2 regions of the Thiosocius teredinicola genome follow, and region 1 is predicted to be linked to the other one. Evidence: predicted binding sites of a transcription regulator. Region 1 holds the regulator's gene; the other holds the start of a gene.

Region 1 (7,773 bases):
GGCCCCGCCGAGCAGACGGACGTAGTAGAACGGATAGGTACGTTCCACCGATTCGATGAAGGAGTAGGTCAGGGTGCCGTCGGCGTTAACTGCACGCCACATCAGGCCTTGCATGACACCGGCGATCCACATGGCAGCGATGTACAGCACAACGCCGATGGTGGCCGTCCAGAAGTGCAACTCGACCAGCTTCATGCTCGCCATCTCAACCCGACCGAACATACGTGGGATCAGGTAGTACAGCGAACCGATCGATACCATCGCAACCCAACCCAACGCACCCGAGTGCACGTGGCCCACGGTCCAGTCGGTGTAGTGCGACAGCGCGTTGACGGTCTTGATCGACATCATCGGACCTTCGAAGGTCGACATGCCGTAGAACGACAGCGAAACGATCAGGAATTTCAGGATCGGGTCGGTGCGCAGCTTATGCCAGGCGCCCGACAGGGTCATGATGCCGTTGATCATGCCGCCCCAGGACGGTGCCAGCAGGATCAGCGAGAAGATCATACCGACCGACTGTGCCCAGTCGGGCAGTGCGGTGTAGTGCAGGTGGTGCGGACCGGCCCACATGTAGGTCGAGATCAGTGCCCAGAAGTGGACGACTGACAGACGGTACGAGTAGACGGGGCGACCGGCCTGCTTCGGTACGAAGTAGTACATCATGCCGAGGAACGCAGTGGTCAGGAAGAAGCCCACGGCGTTGTGGCCGTACCACCACTGGACCATCGCATCGATGGCACCGGGGTAGAAGCTGTAGCCCTTGGTCAGGGTGGCCGGGATGAACGCGCTGTTGACGATGTGCAGTACCGCAATCGTCAGGATGAAAGCACCGTAGAACCAGTTGGCTACGTAGATGTGCTTGACCTTACGTGTGGCGACCGTGCCGAAGAATACGATCGCGTAGATCACCCAGATGACGGCGATCAGCAGGTCGATCGGCCATTCGAGTTCGGCGTATTCCTTACCGCTGGTGATACCCAGGGGCAGCGTAATGGCAGCCAGTACGATGATCAGGTTCCAACCCCAGAAGGTGATGGAGGCCAGCGGACCACCGAACAGCCGGGTCTGACAGGTGCGTTGCACCACGTAGTACGACGTGGCGAACAAGGCCGAACCGCCGAAGGCAAATATGACAGCGTTCGTATGCAACGGACGCAGGCGGCCGTAGCTGAGGAACGAAATACCATCGGTGAGTGTCGGAAAGGCCAGCTGAGCCGCGACGATAACGCCGACGAGCATCCCGACGATGCCCCAGATAACCGTCATCACCGCAAACTGGCGCACGACCTTGTAGTTGTAGGTGGTCTGTGACTCCATTACGCGTCTCCCAAGTGAAAAAACCATCGGTTGGTTTCAACACGGAACCAACCGATCTGGGGCGCACACTAATTGTTAATAAGGAGTCGCTACTTTGATGTGGGTCAACTGGGTGTCGCAGACCCACATCGCAATGATTTTTGTCGCTTTCAAATTGAGCTAGATCAATTTGATGGTCTTGCGCGATGACGCTCGCAATGGGTTTGATGCGTAACCATGGAACGCAGTCGTTCCAGATCGAGGATCTGCACGTGTTTGCGCTCGACCTTGAGGATCTTCTCCTCCTGGAAGCGGGTAAACAGCCGGCTCACCGTTTCCAGCGCCAGGCCGAGATAACTGCCGATCTCCTGGCGTGACATGCTGAGGAAGAAATCCGACGCCGAGAAACCACGTCGATGAAAGCGGTCGGACAGGCTCAGCAGGAACGAGGCAACCCGCTCTTCAGCCGTGCTGCGTCCGAGCAGCGTCATCATCTCTGCGTCCTGGCTGATCTCTTTGCTCAGCAGACGGAACATCTGGTGCTGCAGGCTGGGGATGTTGGAGGCCAGGTCTTCAAGCCGCTCGAAGGGCAGCTCGCAGATTGCGGTGGTTTCGAGTGCACGCGCGCTACAGCCGTGCAGATTTTCCTGGATCGCATCCATGCCCAGCACCTCGCCGGGCAGATGGAAGCCGACGACCTGTTCATCGCCGTCATTGGTCTGCGTATAGGTTTTGACCGCCCCCGTCTTGACAACGTACAGATTGCGGAACGGTTCGCCCGAGCGGAAGAGGTGATCGCCGCGTTGCAGCGGTCGATTACGTTTGACGATCGCATCCAGACGATCGACATCCTCCGGTCTCAGGCCCATGGGGAGGCACAGCATGGAGAGGCTGCAATCACGACAAGCAACCTTGATTTTATCGAGTGAAATGACGTTCTTCTCAGCCAAGGTGAATGCCTTTGTTGGTTCCCTGAGGGTTGATCGGAAACTGCACTGTGATTGTGCGAATTTTTTTGACCTTGATCAATAACCTTAGTTAGGTAGAAAGAGACGCGCAAAAAAAACCCGTCCACGACGGGACGGGCTTTGGTGCTCGAGCGAGAAGCTTATTCGCTCGCGGCCGGTGCTGCGGGGGCCGCAGGCGGTGCTACCGGAGCACCCCAGCCGGGGCCGTAACCGCCGCCCCATGGGCCGTAACCGCCGTAACCGGGGCCGTAACCGTAGCCGCCCCAGCCGGGGGCGCTGTAGTTGTAACCGCGGCCATAGCCGTCACCGTAGCCGTAGCCACTGCCGTAGCCACGCATATTGGTGTTGCCGCGGCCGCTCATATTCATGCTGAAATCACCGGCGCCGGCGGCATCGCCCGAGCCCCAGCCGTCGCCCCAGCCCGAGGTGTTGCCGTAGCCGTAACCGCGGTTGTAGTTGTTGTCCCAGTTGTTGCCGCCCCACGGGCCACCGCCGCCCCAGGGGCCGCCACCCCACCAGGCGCTAGCCGATGACATGGTTAATGCAGCTGCGCCGGCGACGAGCGCAGCGCTAAGTGCTTTTGCGAACTTCCGCATTTCGTTAACTCCTTGAGTGAGCTTTTGTGTGAGTGAGGTGAGCCTCCCTGCGTCGACGGGACTCATGGCACTGCCGGGGAGATGAGTCGTCGGCACGGAGTCGGGATCGTTCCTTCCCGAGCAAGACTGAATATAGACCAATGCATTGGCTGCCACTAGCGCCAAAACCGGCGAATTGCCGCTAAAACGTTGGAATATAAGGGCAAATTGACACTGCCTCTGATCCTGATCAAGTTCCCAGAAGTTAAACCCGGTCGCGATTTGTGATTGAGTGCAGAGGGGCTCTCTGGTACCGTTTAAGCCCGTCCGTTGCAACCTCCTTTTTGAGCCCTCCGGCCCATGGCTAAATGCATTTTTATTACGGGCGGCGTTGTGTCGTCCCTAGGCAAAGGTATTGCCTCTGCTTCGCTTGGCGCTTTGCTCGAAGCGCGTGGCCTCAAGGTCACGATGATCAAGCTGGATCCCTATATCAACGTCGACCCGGGCACGATGAGCCCGTTTCAACACGGTGAGGTATTCGTCACTGACGACGGTGCCGAAACCGACCTCGATCTGGGGCACTACGAGCGTTACATCCGTACCACGATGGGACGCAACAACAACTTCACGACCGGCCAGATCTACGAGAACGTGATCCGCAAGGAGCGCCGTGGCGATTACCTCGGCGGTACCGTGCAGGTCATTCCGCACATCACCAACGAGATCAAGGAAAGCGTGCGCCGCGGTTCGGCCGATGCCGACGTTGCGCTGGTCGAGATCGGCGGTACCGTGGGTGACATCGAATCGCTGCCGTTTCTCGAGGCCATCCGTCAGATGGGCGTCGAGATGGGGCGCGAGAACGCCTTGTTCATGCACCTCACGCTGGTGCCGTACATCGCGGCCTCGGGTGAGATCAAGACCAAGCCGACGCAGCACTCGGTCAAGGAACTGCGTTCGATCGGTATCCAGCCGGATGTGCTGGTGTGCCGCGGCGACCGTCCCGTGCCCGACGGTGAGCGCCGCAAGATCGCGCTGTTCACCAACGTGCCTGAGCGCGCCGTCATCTCGGCAGTCGACGCCGACAGCATCTACCGCATCCCGTTGCTGTTGCATGCGCAAGGCCTGGACGAGATCGTCGTCGATCAACTGCGCCTCGATGTGCCGCCGGCCGATCTGAGCGAATGGCAGGCGGTCGTCGATGGCCTGGATCATTCGAAAGGCGAAGTCGATATCGCGATGGTCGGCAAGTACGTCGATCTGACCGAATCGTACAAGTCGCTCAACGAAGCGCTGATCCATGCCGGCATCAAGACCGGCCACAAGGTCAATATCCACTATATCGATTCCGAGGCCCTGCAAAGCGACGGCATCGGTACGCTGAAGGATATGGACGCGATCCTGGTGCCGGGCGGCTTTGGCGAGCGAGGCGTGGAAGGCAAGATCGCCGCGGCGCAGTATGCGCGTGAAAACCGCATCCCTTATCTGGGCATCTGCCTGGGGATGCAGGTCGCTGTCATCGAATTTGCACGTCATGTTGCCAAACTCGAAGGTGCGCACAGCACCGAGTTCGATCCGGCGTCGCCTTATCCGGTGATCGCGCTGATCACTGAATGGCTGAACGCCGACGGCTCGATTGAGCAACGCGCGGCGGATGCCGATCTCGGCGGCACGATGCGACTGGGTGCGCAGCAGTGCAAACTGGCCAAAGGCACTATTACGCGCAAGCTGTACGGCAAAGACATCATCAGCGAGCGTCATCGGCATCGTTACGAGTTCAACAACGGCTACCGTCAGGATCTCGAGGACAGCGGCATGAAAGTGGCGGGTACATCGATCGACGGACGACTGGTCGAGATGATCGAGATTCCGTCACATCCGTGGTTCGTCGCCTGCCAGTTCCACCCGGAGTTCACGTCGACACCGCGCTACGGCCATCCGCTGTTTCAGGGGTTCGTCGAGGCAGCCGCTACCCATCGCAATAAAAACGTCGAAGAGGCAGTTTCAGCATGAATCTATGCGGTTTCGAGGTCGGCCTCGATCATCCGTTCTTTCTGATCGCGGGTACCTGTGTCATCGAGAGCGAGGCATCGGCGCTGTCGGTTGCTGAAACGCTCAAGGGCATCACCAGCGAACTGGGTATTCCCTTCATCTACAAATCGTCTTTCGACAAGGCCAACCGTTCGTCGCACAGCAGCCCGCGCGGTCCTGGTCTCGAAGAAGGCCTGCGCATCCTCGAACGCGTCAAGACCGAACTGAACGTGCCGGTGTTGACCGACGTGCATGAGGACACGCCGATGGACGAGGTGGCCTCGGTCGTCGACGTATTGCAAACGCCGGCATTTCTGTGTCGCCAGACCAACTTCATTCAGAGCGTCGCCAAGGCGGGCAAGCCGGTCAATATCAAAAAGGGCCAGTTCCTCGCGCCGTGGGACATGAACAACGTCGTCGACAAGGCCAAGGCCACCGGCAACGAACAGATCATGGTGTGCGAGCGCGGTGTGTCGTTCGGTTACAACACGCTGATCTCCGACATGCGCGGTCTCGCCGTCATGCGTTCTACCGGTTGTCCGGTGGTGTTCGATGCGACCCACTCGGTGCAGCAGCCCGGTGGCATGGGCAATAAATCGGGCGGACAGCGCGAACACGTGCCGGTGCTGGCGCGCGCGGCTGTCGCCGTCGGCATCGCCGGTCTGTTCATGGAGACCCATCCGGACCCGCAAAACGCGATGTCCGACGGCCCCAATTCCTGGCCGTTGGATAAAATGCAGCGCCTGCTGCAAACCCTGGTCGAGCTCGACCGCTGCGTCAAACAGCGCGGTTTTATCGAACAGGAACTCGTCGGCTGACACGGCATTCCGCTGTCGCCGACCCGACAGTTGACTAGGTTTATCGGAGAGCCGGCAGCATGCGCCTTCCAGCGCGGCTGCCGGCTCTGCCACGAATTTTTTTGAGTTCAGGAGTACCCATGTCTGACATCATCGATATCCGCGCCCGAGAGATCCTCGATTCGCGCGGCAACCCGACTATCGAAGCCGATGTGCTGACCGCCGACGGTGCGATTGGTCGGGCGGTAGCCCCTTCCGGCGCATCGACCGGTTCGCGCGAGGCGCTCGAACTGCGCGATGGCGACAAGCACCGTTTCCTCGGTAAGGGGGTTTTGACTGCGGTAGGCAACGTCAACGGCGAGATCCGCGACGCCTTGCTGGGGCAGGAGGTCGGCGGACAGGAAGCCATCGATCGGCGCATGATCGACCTCGACGGCACCGACAACAAATCGCGCCTCGGCGCCAACGCCATCCTCGCCGTGTCGCTCGCTGCCGCGCATGCCGCGGCGCAGGAAAAGGCGATGCCGCTGTATCAATCGCTGGGTAGCGGCACCTACAAGATGCCGGTACCGATGATGAACATCATCAATGGCGGCGAGCATGCGGACAACAGCGTCGACCTGCAGGAGTTCATGATCCTGCCGGTGGCGGCAGGCTCGATTCGCGAGGCCATCCGCTACGGCGCCGAGGTGTTTCATGCACTGAAATCCGTACTCGGCGGGCGCAAGCTGGCGACCACCGTCGGTGACGAGGGCGGTTTCGCCCCCGACCTGCGCTCCAACGAAGAGGCCATCGAGGTCATCCTCGAAGCGATCACCAAGGCCGGCTTCAAACCCGGCGACGACATCTACCTCGGCCTGGATGCCGCCAGCTCGGAATTCTACAAAGACGGCAAGTACGTGCTGGCCTCGGAAGGCAAGTCGTTCGACTCTGCCGGTTTTGCCGACTTCCTGACCGGCTGGGTCGACCAGTACCCGATCATCTCGATCGAAGACGGTATGGACGAAGGCGATTGGGACGGCTGGAAGCTGCTGACCGACAAACTCGGCAAGCGCGTACAACTGGTCGGCGACGATCTGTTCGTGACCAACACCAAGATCCTCAAGGAAGGCATCGACAAGGGCATCGCCAACTCGATCCTGATCAAGTTCAACCAGATCGGCACCCTGACCGAGACACTCGAAGCCATCGGCATGGCACACGATGCCGGTTACAGCGCGGTGATCTCGCACCGCTCGGGCGAGACCGAGGACACGACGATCGCCGATCTCGCGGTCGCCACCGCGACCGGTCAGATCAAGACCGGTTCTCTTTCGCGCTCCGACCGCGTGGCCAAATACAACCAGTTGATGCGCATCGAGGATCAGCTCGGTGATGAAGCAGAGTACGCCGGTAAGAGTGCGTTTCCCTGCTTCTGACTCTTGATCCGCGCGCTGTGAGCTGGAAGCTTCAGGTAGCGGTTGGCGTTCTGCTGCTGGTGCTGCTGGGATTGCAGTACCGGCTGTGGGTCGGTGAGGGTAGCCTCGCCGAGGTTGCGATGCTGAAGCGCCAGATCGCCGACCAGCGCGCGGAACTCGAAGATCTTCAAGAACGTAACGCGACGCTCCAGGCCGAGGTCGATGACCTCAAAGAAGGCCTGGCAGCGATCGAGGCGCGAGCGCGCAGCGAGCTCGGCTTGATCCGCAAAGACGAGACCTACTTTCAGTTGGTTCCGCCCGAGAGCCGCAAGCCGTGAGCGCACCGTCGTTTTGGTGCATCGTGCCGGCGGCCGGCGTCGGTCGTCGCATGGGCAGCAAGGTCCCCAAGCAGTATCTCGACCTCAACGGTCGCAGCGTGATCGATTACACCATCGAACGCCTGTTGCTGCATCCCATGGTCGATGGCCTGTATGTGGCGCTTAGCGAAGAAGACGGCTGGTGGGACGACAGCGAGTTTGCCGGCCATCCGGACCTGGTGCGGGTTACCGGCGGTACCGAGCGTTGTTTCTCCGTGTTGAACGCGCTGGCGGCGCTCGAACCGCGTGCTGCGGCCGACGACTGGGTGCTGGTGCATGATGCGGCGCGGCCCTGCGTTCGCCGACACGACATCGATCATCTCGTTTCCATG
Region 2 (7,773 bases), 1.2 Mb from region 1:
GATGGCGAAGATCATGAACGGAAAGCCATCACCCATCTGCAATGACAACGGCGGGTAGATGGTCCAACCGGCCGCCGGGCCGCCACCAGCCATGAAGAAGGTCGACAGCAGCAGCGAAAACGCGAACGGCAGGATCCAGAACGAGAAGTTGTTCATACGCGGCAGCGCCATGTCCGGCGCACCGATCATCATCGGGATCAGCCAGTTGGCCAGGCCGGTGAAGGCCGGCATAACCGCGCCGAAGATCATGACCAGCGCGTGCACGGTGGTCATCGAGTTGAAGAACTGCGGATCAACAACCTGCATACCCGGCTGGAACAGTTCCGCACGGATCACCATGGCCATCGCGCCGCCGATGAAAAACATCAGCAGGGCGAACAGCAGGTAGAGCGTGCCGATATCCTTGTGGTTGGTCGTCGTAACCCAACGCATCAGGCCCTTGGCCGGCCCGTGATCGTGATGATCGTCGTGAGTTGCTGTAGCGGTACTCATCGTAGACTCTCCCAATGTAATTCTTAGCGGGCTGCCTTGACTGCAGCGGGTTGAACGACACTCGCGCTGTTGCCGAAAGCGTTGCGCTCATAGGTGATTACCGCCGCCATATCGGCGTCGTTGAGCACTTCGCGGTAGGCAGCCATGGCAGTTCCAGTCTTGCCGTTCATCACGATATCGAGGTGCGCCGCAGCATCACCGGTTGCGATTGCACTACCGGCCAATGCCGGGAAAGCAGGCGGCACGCCCTGGCCATTCGGCTGATGACAGGCGGCGCAGTTGGTCGTATAGACCTGCTCACCCTTGGCCATCAGTTCTTCTTTGGTCCATTCGCGATCAGCCGAAGCGGCGGCCGCCTCTGCTGCGCCTTTCTGCTCCGCAACCCAGATTGCGTAGTCTTCGGGAGACTTTGCAACAACCACGATCGGCATGAAGCCGTGGTCCTTGCCACAGAGTTCCGCGCATTTACCGCGGTAGATTCCCGGCTCATCGACCTTGGTCCAGGCCTCGTTGATGAATCCCGGGATTGCATCTTTCTTCCAGCCCAGGTCAGGAACCCACCAGGAATGGATAACGTCGGCCGCCGTGAGCAGGAAACGCACCTTCTTGCCCGTGGGGATAACCAAGGGGTTGTCGACATCGCGCAGATAGGTGTCACCGAACTGGCTGAGATCGGCGCCGGAACCAAGCATGCGAGCTTCGTTGTGGTCCGGATGCAACGAACTGACGAACGATACGCCCGCAGCATCACCGTCGACATAGTCGTACTTCCATTTCCACTGGATGCCGGTGACTTTGATCGACATGTCGGCATCGCTGGAATCCTCCATCGCCAACAAGGTGGTCGTGGCCGGGATGGCCATGCTGACGAGGATAACGATCGGTACGACCGTCCACAGAATCTCCATCGTCGTGCTTTCGTGGAACTGGGCGGCAACCGCGCCCTTGGACTTGCGGTGGTTGATAATCGAATAGATCATCGCGCCGAACACGACGACACCGATCGCACAACACACCCAGAAAATTATCATGTGCAGGTCGTACACACTCTGACTGGTTTGCGTTACCCCCTCACGCATGTTGAGTGCGTAATCGGCATGCGCTGCAGCGAATGCCCCTCCGAGGTATGCCGCTGAAACAGCCGCCAGCCTACGCATCATTCTCACAGCTCATCTCCCCCCAACTCTTAGTCGTTATCTCTTGTAGCCCACCGCTGCAACGCGCGATGCGCACCTATTCACACGGATAACATGCGTCGCAATTCGGTCGCGAGTTCGGCTTTTTCTTCTTCGATTAAAAATTCGCCGATTTCAACCCGCTTGCCCGAAGCGGCGATCCAGAGGCGGCGCGGATACCAGTGATCCGCTGCTTTGGAGAGTTCGACCCGGACCCAGCCGCGCGCGAACTCTACCCTTTCTTCCGGCCCCTGACGCGACGAACACGGCCGTCGCTCTCTGCCCTTTTCTACGGTGACTACCGATTCTCCGATCGAGACCACCTCGCAGCGACATGACGCATGCGACACGAGGTAGATGCATGCGAACAAGGCTGCCAACTCAACTCCGGCGAACGGCAGGATCAACCAAAAGCCCTGTGCGGCGAGTACTACGGATATCAACAGTAGGGGCACCGAGATCGCGCCCAGAAAAACCATCGATTGCCGCCAACTCAACGAACGATTGGGCCGGATCACCACCCGCAGCTCATCGCTATCGGGCGGTTTATTGGATGTCACCATCGGCTTGGTCCTTAAGTGACCCGCGCCGAGCTGTTCGTAAACGTTCGGCTACGCCTGATTAGTTTTCGATCCGGAGATTATCGCGCACCATAACGCGATCCAAGCAAATTTGATACAGATCAGTTAAAAATCTACTTATGGCGCGGCGTCTCTCTAATATTCGAATTTATTAATCTTTAGGAGAGACGGATGAGGCGGGTTAAATGTCTATATTTTTGTAGGGTTAAATCTATTTAGCGTTTATTAATAAACCAAGATTCAACGGTCGCGCCGGGCTGATCTCTTGGTTGCTGCGCGGGTTCGGGATCACGCCGAGACATGGCGTCTGCAGACAGGCCTCGAGCGATGCGATGTTCTCGTTCAAGCGCTCCATGTTCGGGTCGACGTGCGAGCCGATCCAACCCAACAGTTCGACGCCGCTGTCCAGAATGACCTGTTCGCTGAGCTGCGCGTGATTCAGACAACCAAGCCGCAGACCGACCACCAGCACCACCGGCAGCCCCAGTGACTGCGCCAGCGACTGCATGTCCCAGTTCGCGCCCAAGGGCACACGCCAACCGCCCGCCCCCTCGACCACCACGATGTCGGCCGCTGCATTGACCGCGGTGAATGCACGGCGGATGGTTTCCATGTTGATCGGCTGATCGGTTTCGCGTGCCGCCAGGTGCGGTGCGATCGGCTGCTCGAAGCAATAGGGGTTCACCTGTTGATACGGCAGGTCGAACCCGCAGGCCTCGATCAGCGCCATGGAATCGTCATTACGCAATTCTCCGTCGTGCCAACGGGCTCCCGCGGCAACCGGCTTGAAGCCCGCAGCGGTGATGCCTTGTTTGCGCAAGGCCCGGATCAATGCCACCGAGACGACGGTCTTTCCGCAGTCGGTATCGGTTCCTGTGATGAAGACACCCTGTTTCACCGGCCGGCTCTCAGCACATCGACCGAAACACGCGTTTCGCCATCCACCTTGCGCTGTACCGCGCCCCACGCATGACCGTGAACCACCTCGTAGGTCAACGGCAGTCTGCCGTCGGCATCGCGGAACTGTTCATAGGCGGCACATACCTCAACCAGGCGTTGCCGGCTGAGCAGGCCGCGCGAACGACTCACGTCCGCGTTGCCGGCACCGATGATTTTGACTTCGCGCATCAAACGCATGGCATCAGTGTAGGTCAGCGTCATACGTTCCACATCCATGACCGGGTCGGCCAGGCCCGCTGCCATCAGCGTATCGCCATAGTCGTGCATATCGATGAAGTTATGCACATGAGGCCGACCGTCGACTTCCGACCAGGCCGCGCGCAGTTCCTTGAGCGTATCCGGACCGAAACTGCTGAACATCAGCAGCCCTCCCGGTTTCAGTACCCGGCTGATATCGGCAAACGCCTGTGCCGGCCGGGTGCTCCACTGCAGTGCCGCGTTGGCGAATACCAGGTCGACGCTCTGATCCGCCAGCGGCAGGTGATCGAGATCGGCACACAGGCAACGCGGCCGGCGCAGCCAGCGTCCACGCTTGCGGGTGCGCGCCAGCATCGGCATCGCGAAATCGAGCGCAAACACCTGGGCCTTTGGATAACGCTTCATCAGCGCCTCGGTGGCCACCCCGGTGCCGCAGCCGATATCGAGTATCACGCCGGGTTGATGGCGGACGAAATCGAGCCGCTCGAGCATGCGTCTGCCGATCTCATGCTGCAGCACGGCCGCCTCATCGTAGTGCTGCGCGGCCCGCCCGAAACTCAGGCGTGCTTTGCGCTTGTCCAGTGGTTGCTCTTCAACGTCGCCCATCGATCAACTCACCGGTAGAAAATCCAACAACAAATCCAAACTCTCCTGCGGATGCGATAGAAACGGTGCGTGGCCGGCGCCGTCGATCACATCGATCCGGCTCGCCGGTAACCAGTCACCCAGGCATTCCGTAATCGTCGAAGGCACCAGCGTGTCACGCGCACCGAACCACCAATGGGTGGGACACGCGAGCTCCGCCAGTTCGCCACGCAGGTCAGTGCGCAACAGCAGCTCCAAACCCTGGCTCAGCCCTTCGGCGCTCGCCGGCGGTCGCTGCGCGACCTCATCGCGCAGCTGCTTCAACGTCTCACGTGCATGCTCCGCACCTTTCACCTGCAAACTCAAAAAACGCATCAGGGTTGCGTTGGCGTCGTCATCCAGCGCCCTGGCAAACTGCTCGAAGGTCGATGTCGGCATCGCACACGGCCAATCGACGCTTTGCACGAAGCGCGGCGTTGTGCCCACCAGCGAAAGCCGACCCACCCTTGCCGGGGCCATCAGCGCCGCCTGCAACGCCACCTGGCCACCCAACGACCAACCGATCCACTGGGCACGCCGGGGCGCGGCATCCAGGCACAGCTGCGCCCAATCGCGTAGCTCGGCAGCGGGCGCCGGCGGGCTGGCGCCGTGTCCCGGCAACTCGATCACGTTGACCTCGAAGTGCTCAGCGAGTGTCGGCAGGATCGGCTCCCACACGGCCGCGTTCATCCCCCAACCATGCAGCAACACCAGCGGCGCGCCCTGCCCTGTCTTCTGGCAATACAGGCTCATGCCAGCTCAGCCGCCGTCTCTTCGAGTACGCTCAGCAAGGTCTCGACCTGCGATACCGTGTGCGACGCCGACAGGGTCACGCGCAGGCGCGCGGCACCATCGGGCACGGTCGGCGGGCGAATCGCCGTTACCAGGATACCTTCGCGGTAAAGCCGATCGCTCCATTGCAGCGCGCGCTGCGCAGAACCGAGCAGAATCGGCTGGATCGGTGTTTCCGAATCCATCAACTCGAGCCCGATACGCGCAGCGCCGCGACGGAAACGGACGATCAGACCCTGCAGACGCTCACGCCGCCATTCCTCGTCGAGCACGATGCGCAGGCTGGCACGCGTTGCCTCGGCGATCGCTGCCGGCATGGCGGTGGTGTAGATATAGGGTCGCGCCTGCTGGATCAGCGTTTCGATCAGCACCTCAGGCCCGGCGACGAATGCACCGGCCGTGCCCAGCGCCTTGCCCAGCGTGCCCATCAGGATCGGCACATCCGATTCACCGAGTTCCGCAGCCACAATACTGCCTCTGCCTTGCGGGCCGACAACCCCGATACCGTGCGCATCGTCGACCATCAGCCAGGCGTTGTGGGCCGAGCACTGCTCTGCCAGACCAGCCAGCGGCGCAATGTCGCCGTCCATGCTGAACACGCCGTCGGTCGCCACCAGGCAACGTGCTTCACCCTCGCGCAGCAAACCCGCCAGTGCGTCGGTGTCGGCATGCGCATAACGCTTGAAGCGTGCGCGTGACAGGATGCCGCCATCGATCAGCGAGGCGTGGTTGAGGCGATCTTCCAAAACGGTGTCGCTACGACCCAGCAGCGCGCTGAGCACCCCGAGATTGGCCATGTAGCCGGTCGAGAACAACAGCGCACGTTCGCGTCCGGTGAACTCGGCAAGTTCTTCTTCGAGGGCATGATGCGCAGCGCTATGGCCGCTGATCAGGTGCGCCGCGCCGCTGCCGACGCCGTAGCGCGCCACACCGCGATTCACTGCCTCGCCCAGACGCGGGTCGGCAGCCAGACCAAGATAGTCGTTGGAACAGAAGCTGAGCATGCGCCGGCCGTCGACGACCAGTTCCGGCCCCTGTGCACCGTCGGTCACCCGGCGTTGCCGGTACAGGCCCTCGCGTCGACGTTGTTCCAGCGCAGCCTGCAACGACTGCATCGATGATTCGTCCATGCCGTGAACCGGCCTCGACTTGGATCAGGTACCGGCGCCGCAGCAAACCTGCTGATCGGCGGCCAGTTCGACCTCCTGCCGGTTGATACCGAGGCGATCGAACAACTGTTGGTCGTGATCGGCGTCGGGATTATCCGTCGTCAACAGGCGCTCACCGTAGAAGATCGAGTTGGCTCCGGCCAGGAAGCACAGCGCCTGAGTCTCGTCGCTCATGTCGGTGCGTCCGGCCGACAGACGCACATAGCTCTTGGGCATCAGGATGCGCGCAACCGCGATGCTGCGCACAAACTCCAGCGAGTCGATCGTATCGCTGCCGTACAGCGGCGTACCTTCGATCTGCACCAGCATGTTGATCGGCACCGATTCCGGATGCTGCTCGAGATTGGACAGCTCCTGCAACATGCGCGCGCGGTCGGTGCCGTTCTCGCCCATGCCGAGGATGCCGCCGGAACACACGTTGATGCCTGCTTCGCGCACATGCTTGAGGGTATCGAGGCGATCCTGGAAGGTGCGCGTGGTGATGACGTTGCCGTAGAACTCGGGCGAGGTGTCGAGGTTGTGGTTGTAGTAATCCAGGCCGGCCTCGCGCAGACGCTGCGCCTGGGTGCCGGTCAGCATCCCCAGGGTGACACAGGTCTCCATGCCCAGGCCACGTACCGCGGTGATCATGTCGATCACCTTGTCGAGATTCTTGTCGGTTGGGTTGCGCCACGCGGCACCCATACAGAAACGGGTCGAGCCCTTGTCTTTCGCAGTCTGTGCGGCGGCAATCACCTCGTCGAGCGGCAGCAGCTTCTCGCGCTCCAGCCCGGTGTCGTATTTGGCGCTCTGCGAACAGTAGGCACAGTCCTCGGCGCAAGCGCCGGTCTTGATCGACAACAGGGTGCTGACCTGCACCTGGTTGGGATCGAAATATTGACGGTGCACGCTCTGAGCGCGAAACAGCAGATCGTTGAACGGCAAGGCAAACAGGGCGCGGATTTCGTCCAGCGACCAATCATGGCGGAGCTCGGCGGCGCTCATGAAGTGTGCTCCTCAATAGTGTGATCTTCGGCATCAACAATAAGGTCATCCCATTGCTCGCGCCGGATGCGGGCAATCGACCACAGCGACCAGGGCACGATGATCGCCAAACCGGCGCCCCAGGCGATCAGCCAGGACTCTATGCCGCGCCCCGGGAAGAAGGTGCCGATAGGGATAATCGCTCCCATCACGCCGTAGAACCGGTAGGCGGCGTTCTGCGTGAAATGCCCCACCCGCGGATTCGGGTGATGCCGGTGCAATGCATAGATCAGCATCGACCCACCGAACCACAGCAGCGGCAGTGGCGGCAGCAACATGCTGACAAGGTTGCCTATATCCATCTGCATGGCGGCGAAGCGCGAGGAGCGTCCGCTGACCGTGCGTACAGCATCTGATGGGGCGACTTCCATTACAATCCGGTCCCGTGGGCAAAATCGAGCCGCCATAATTCGGATCGGACGGCCCGCTGTCAACCGAAATGGATTTCTATGGTTAACAACTGGCCAATTATTGCTCAATTATTCGGCAGCAGTTGCGTGCTGTGCCGCCAACCCGGCGACCTGATCTGCCCGCGCTGCATCGCCGCCATGCCATACAACGACCATGCGTGCCGCCAGTGCGCCCTGCCACTGCCGCCAAGCGCGCCGCGGTTAAGCCTATGTGCCGACTGCCAAACGCATCCACCGGCGTTCGATCACGTGATTGCCCCGCTACGCTATGCCCCGCCGGTTGACGACCTGGTAGCCGGCTTCAAGTATCACCACCGTCTTGCGCTGGGACGCAGCCTGACCGGCCTGC

What was found. Region 1 encodes FNR, which switches genes on or off when oxygen is low (the NO sensors DNR and NnrR bind a similar motif). Its sites were predicted from a motif close to TTGATNTANATCAA; they were not measured.
Region 2: a site for FNR is predicted at 2,340-2,353, ahead of B1781_RS19280 (DUF2244 domain-containing protein). Genes of this name have one in related genera too.

Annotation. Positions count from the first base shown of each region.
Region 1 covers NZ_CP019936.1:2,915,515-2,923,287, reverse strand. Annotated here, with positions in the region: gene ccoN (cytochrome-c oxidase, cbb3-type subunit I) at 1-1,320, opposite strand, end outside; gene fnr (fumarate/nitrate reduction transcriptional regulator Fnr) at 1,485-2,249, opposite strand; gene B1781_RS13930 (sulfur globule protein CV1) at 2,408-2,803, opposite strand; gene B1781_RS13925 (CTP synthase) at 3,203-4,852, shown strand; gene kdsA (3-deoxy-8-phosphooctulonate synthase) at 4,849-5,688, shown strand; gene eno (phosphopyruvate hydratase) at 5,808-7,085, shown strand; gene ftsB (cell division protein FtsB) at 7,103-7,402, shown strand; gene ispD (2-C-methyl-D-erythritol 4-phosphate cytidylyltransferase) at 7,399-7,773, shown strand, end outside.
Region 2 covers NZ_CP019936.1:4,065,687-4,073,459, forward strand. Annotated here, with positions in the region: gene ctaD (cytochrome c oxidase subunit I) at 1-492, opposite strand, end outside; gene coxB (cytochrome c oxidase subunit II) at 516-1,652, opposite strand; gene B1781_RS19280 (DUF2244 domain-containing protein) at 1,730-2,230, opposite strand; gene bioD (dethiobiotin synthase) at 2,460-3,146, opposite strand; gene bioC (malonyl-ACP O-methyltransferase BioC) at 3,143-4,012, opposite strand; gene bioH (pimeloyl-ACP methyl ester esterase BioH) at 4,016-4,783, opposite strand; gene bioF (8-amino-7-oxononanoate synthase) at 4,780-5,952, opposite strand; gene bioB (biotin synthase BioB) at 5,977-6,975, opposite strand; gene B1781_RS19310 (hypothetical protein) at 6,972-7,385, opposite strand; partial or broken gene B1781_RS23650 (double zinc ribbon domain-containing protein) at 7,464-7,637, shown strand; gene B1781_RS19315 (ComF family protein) at 7,674-7,773, shown strand, end outside.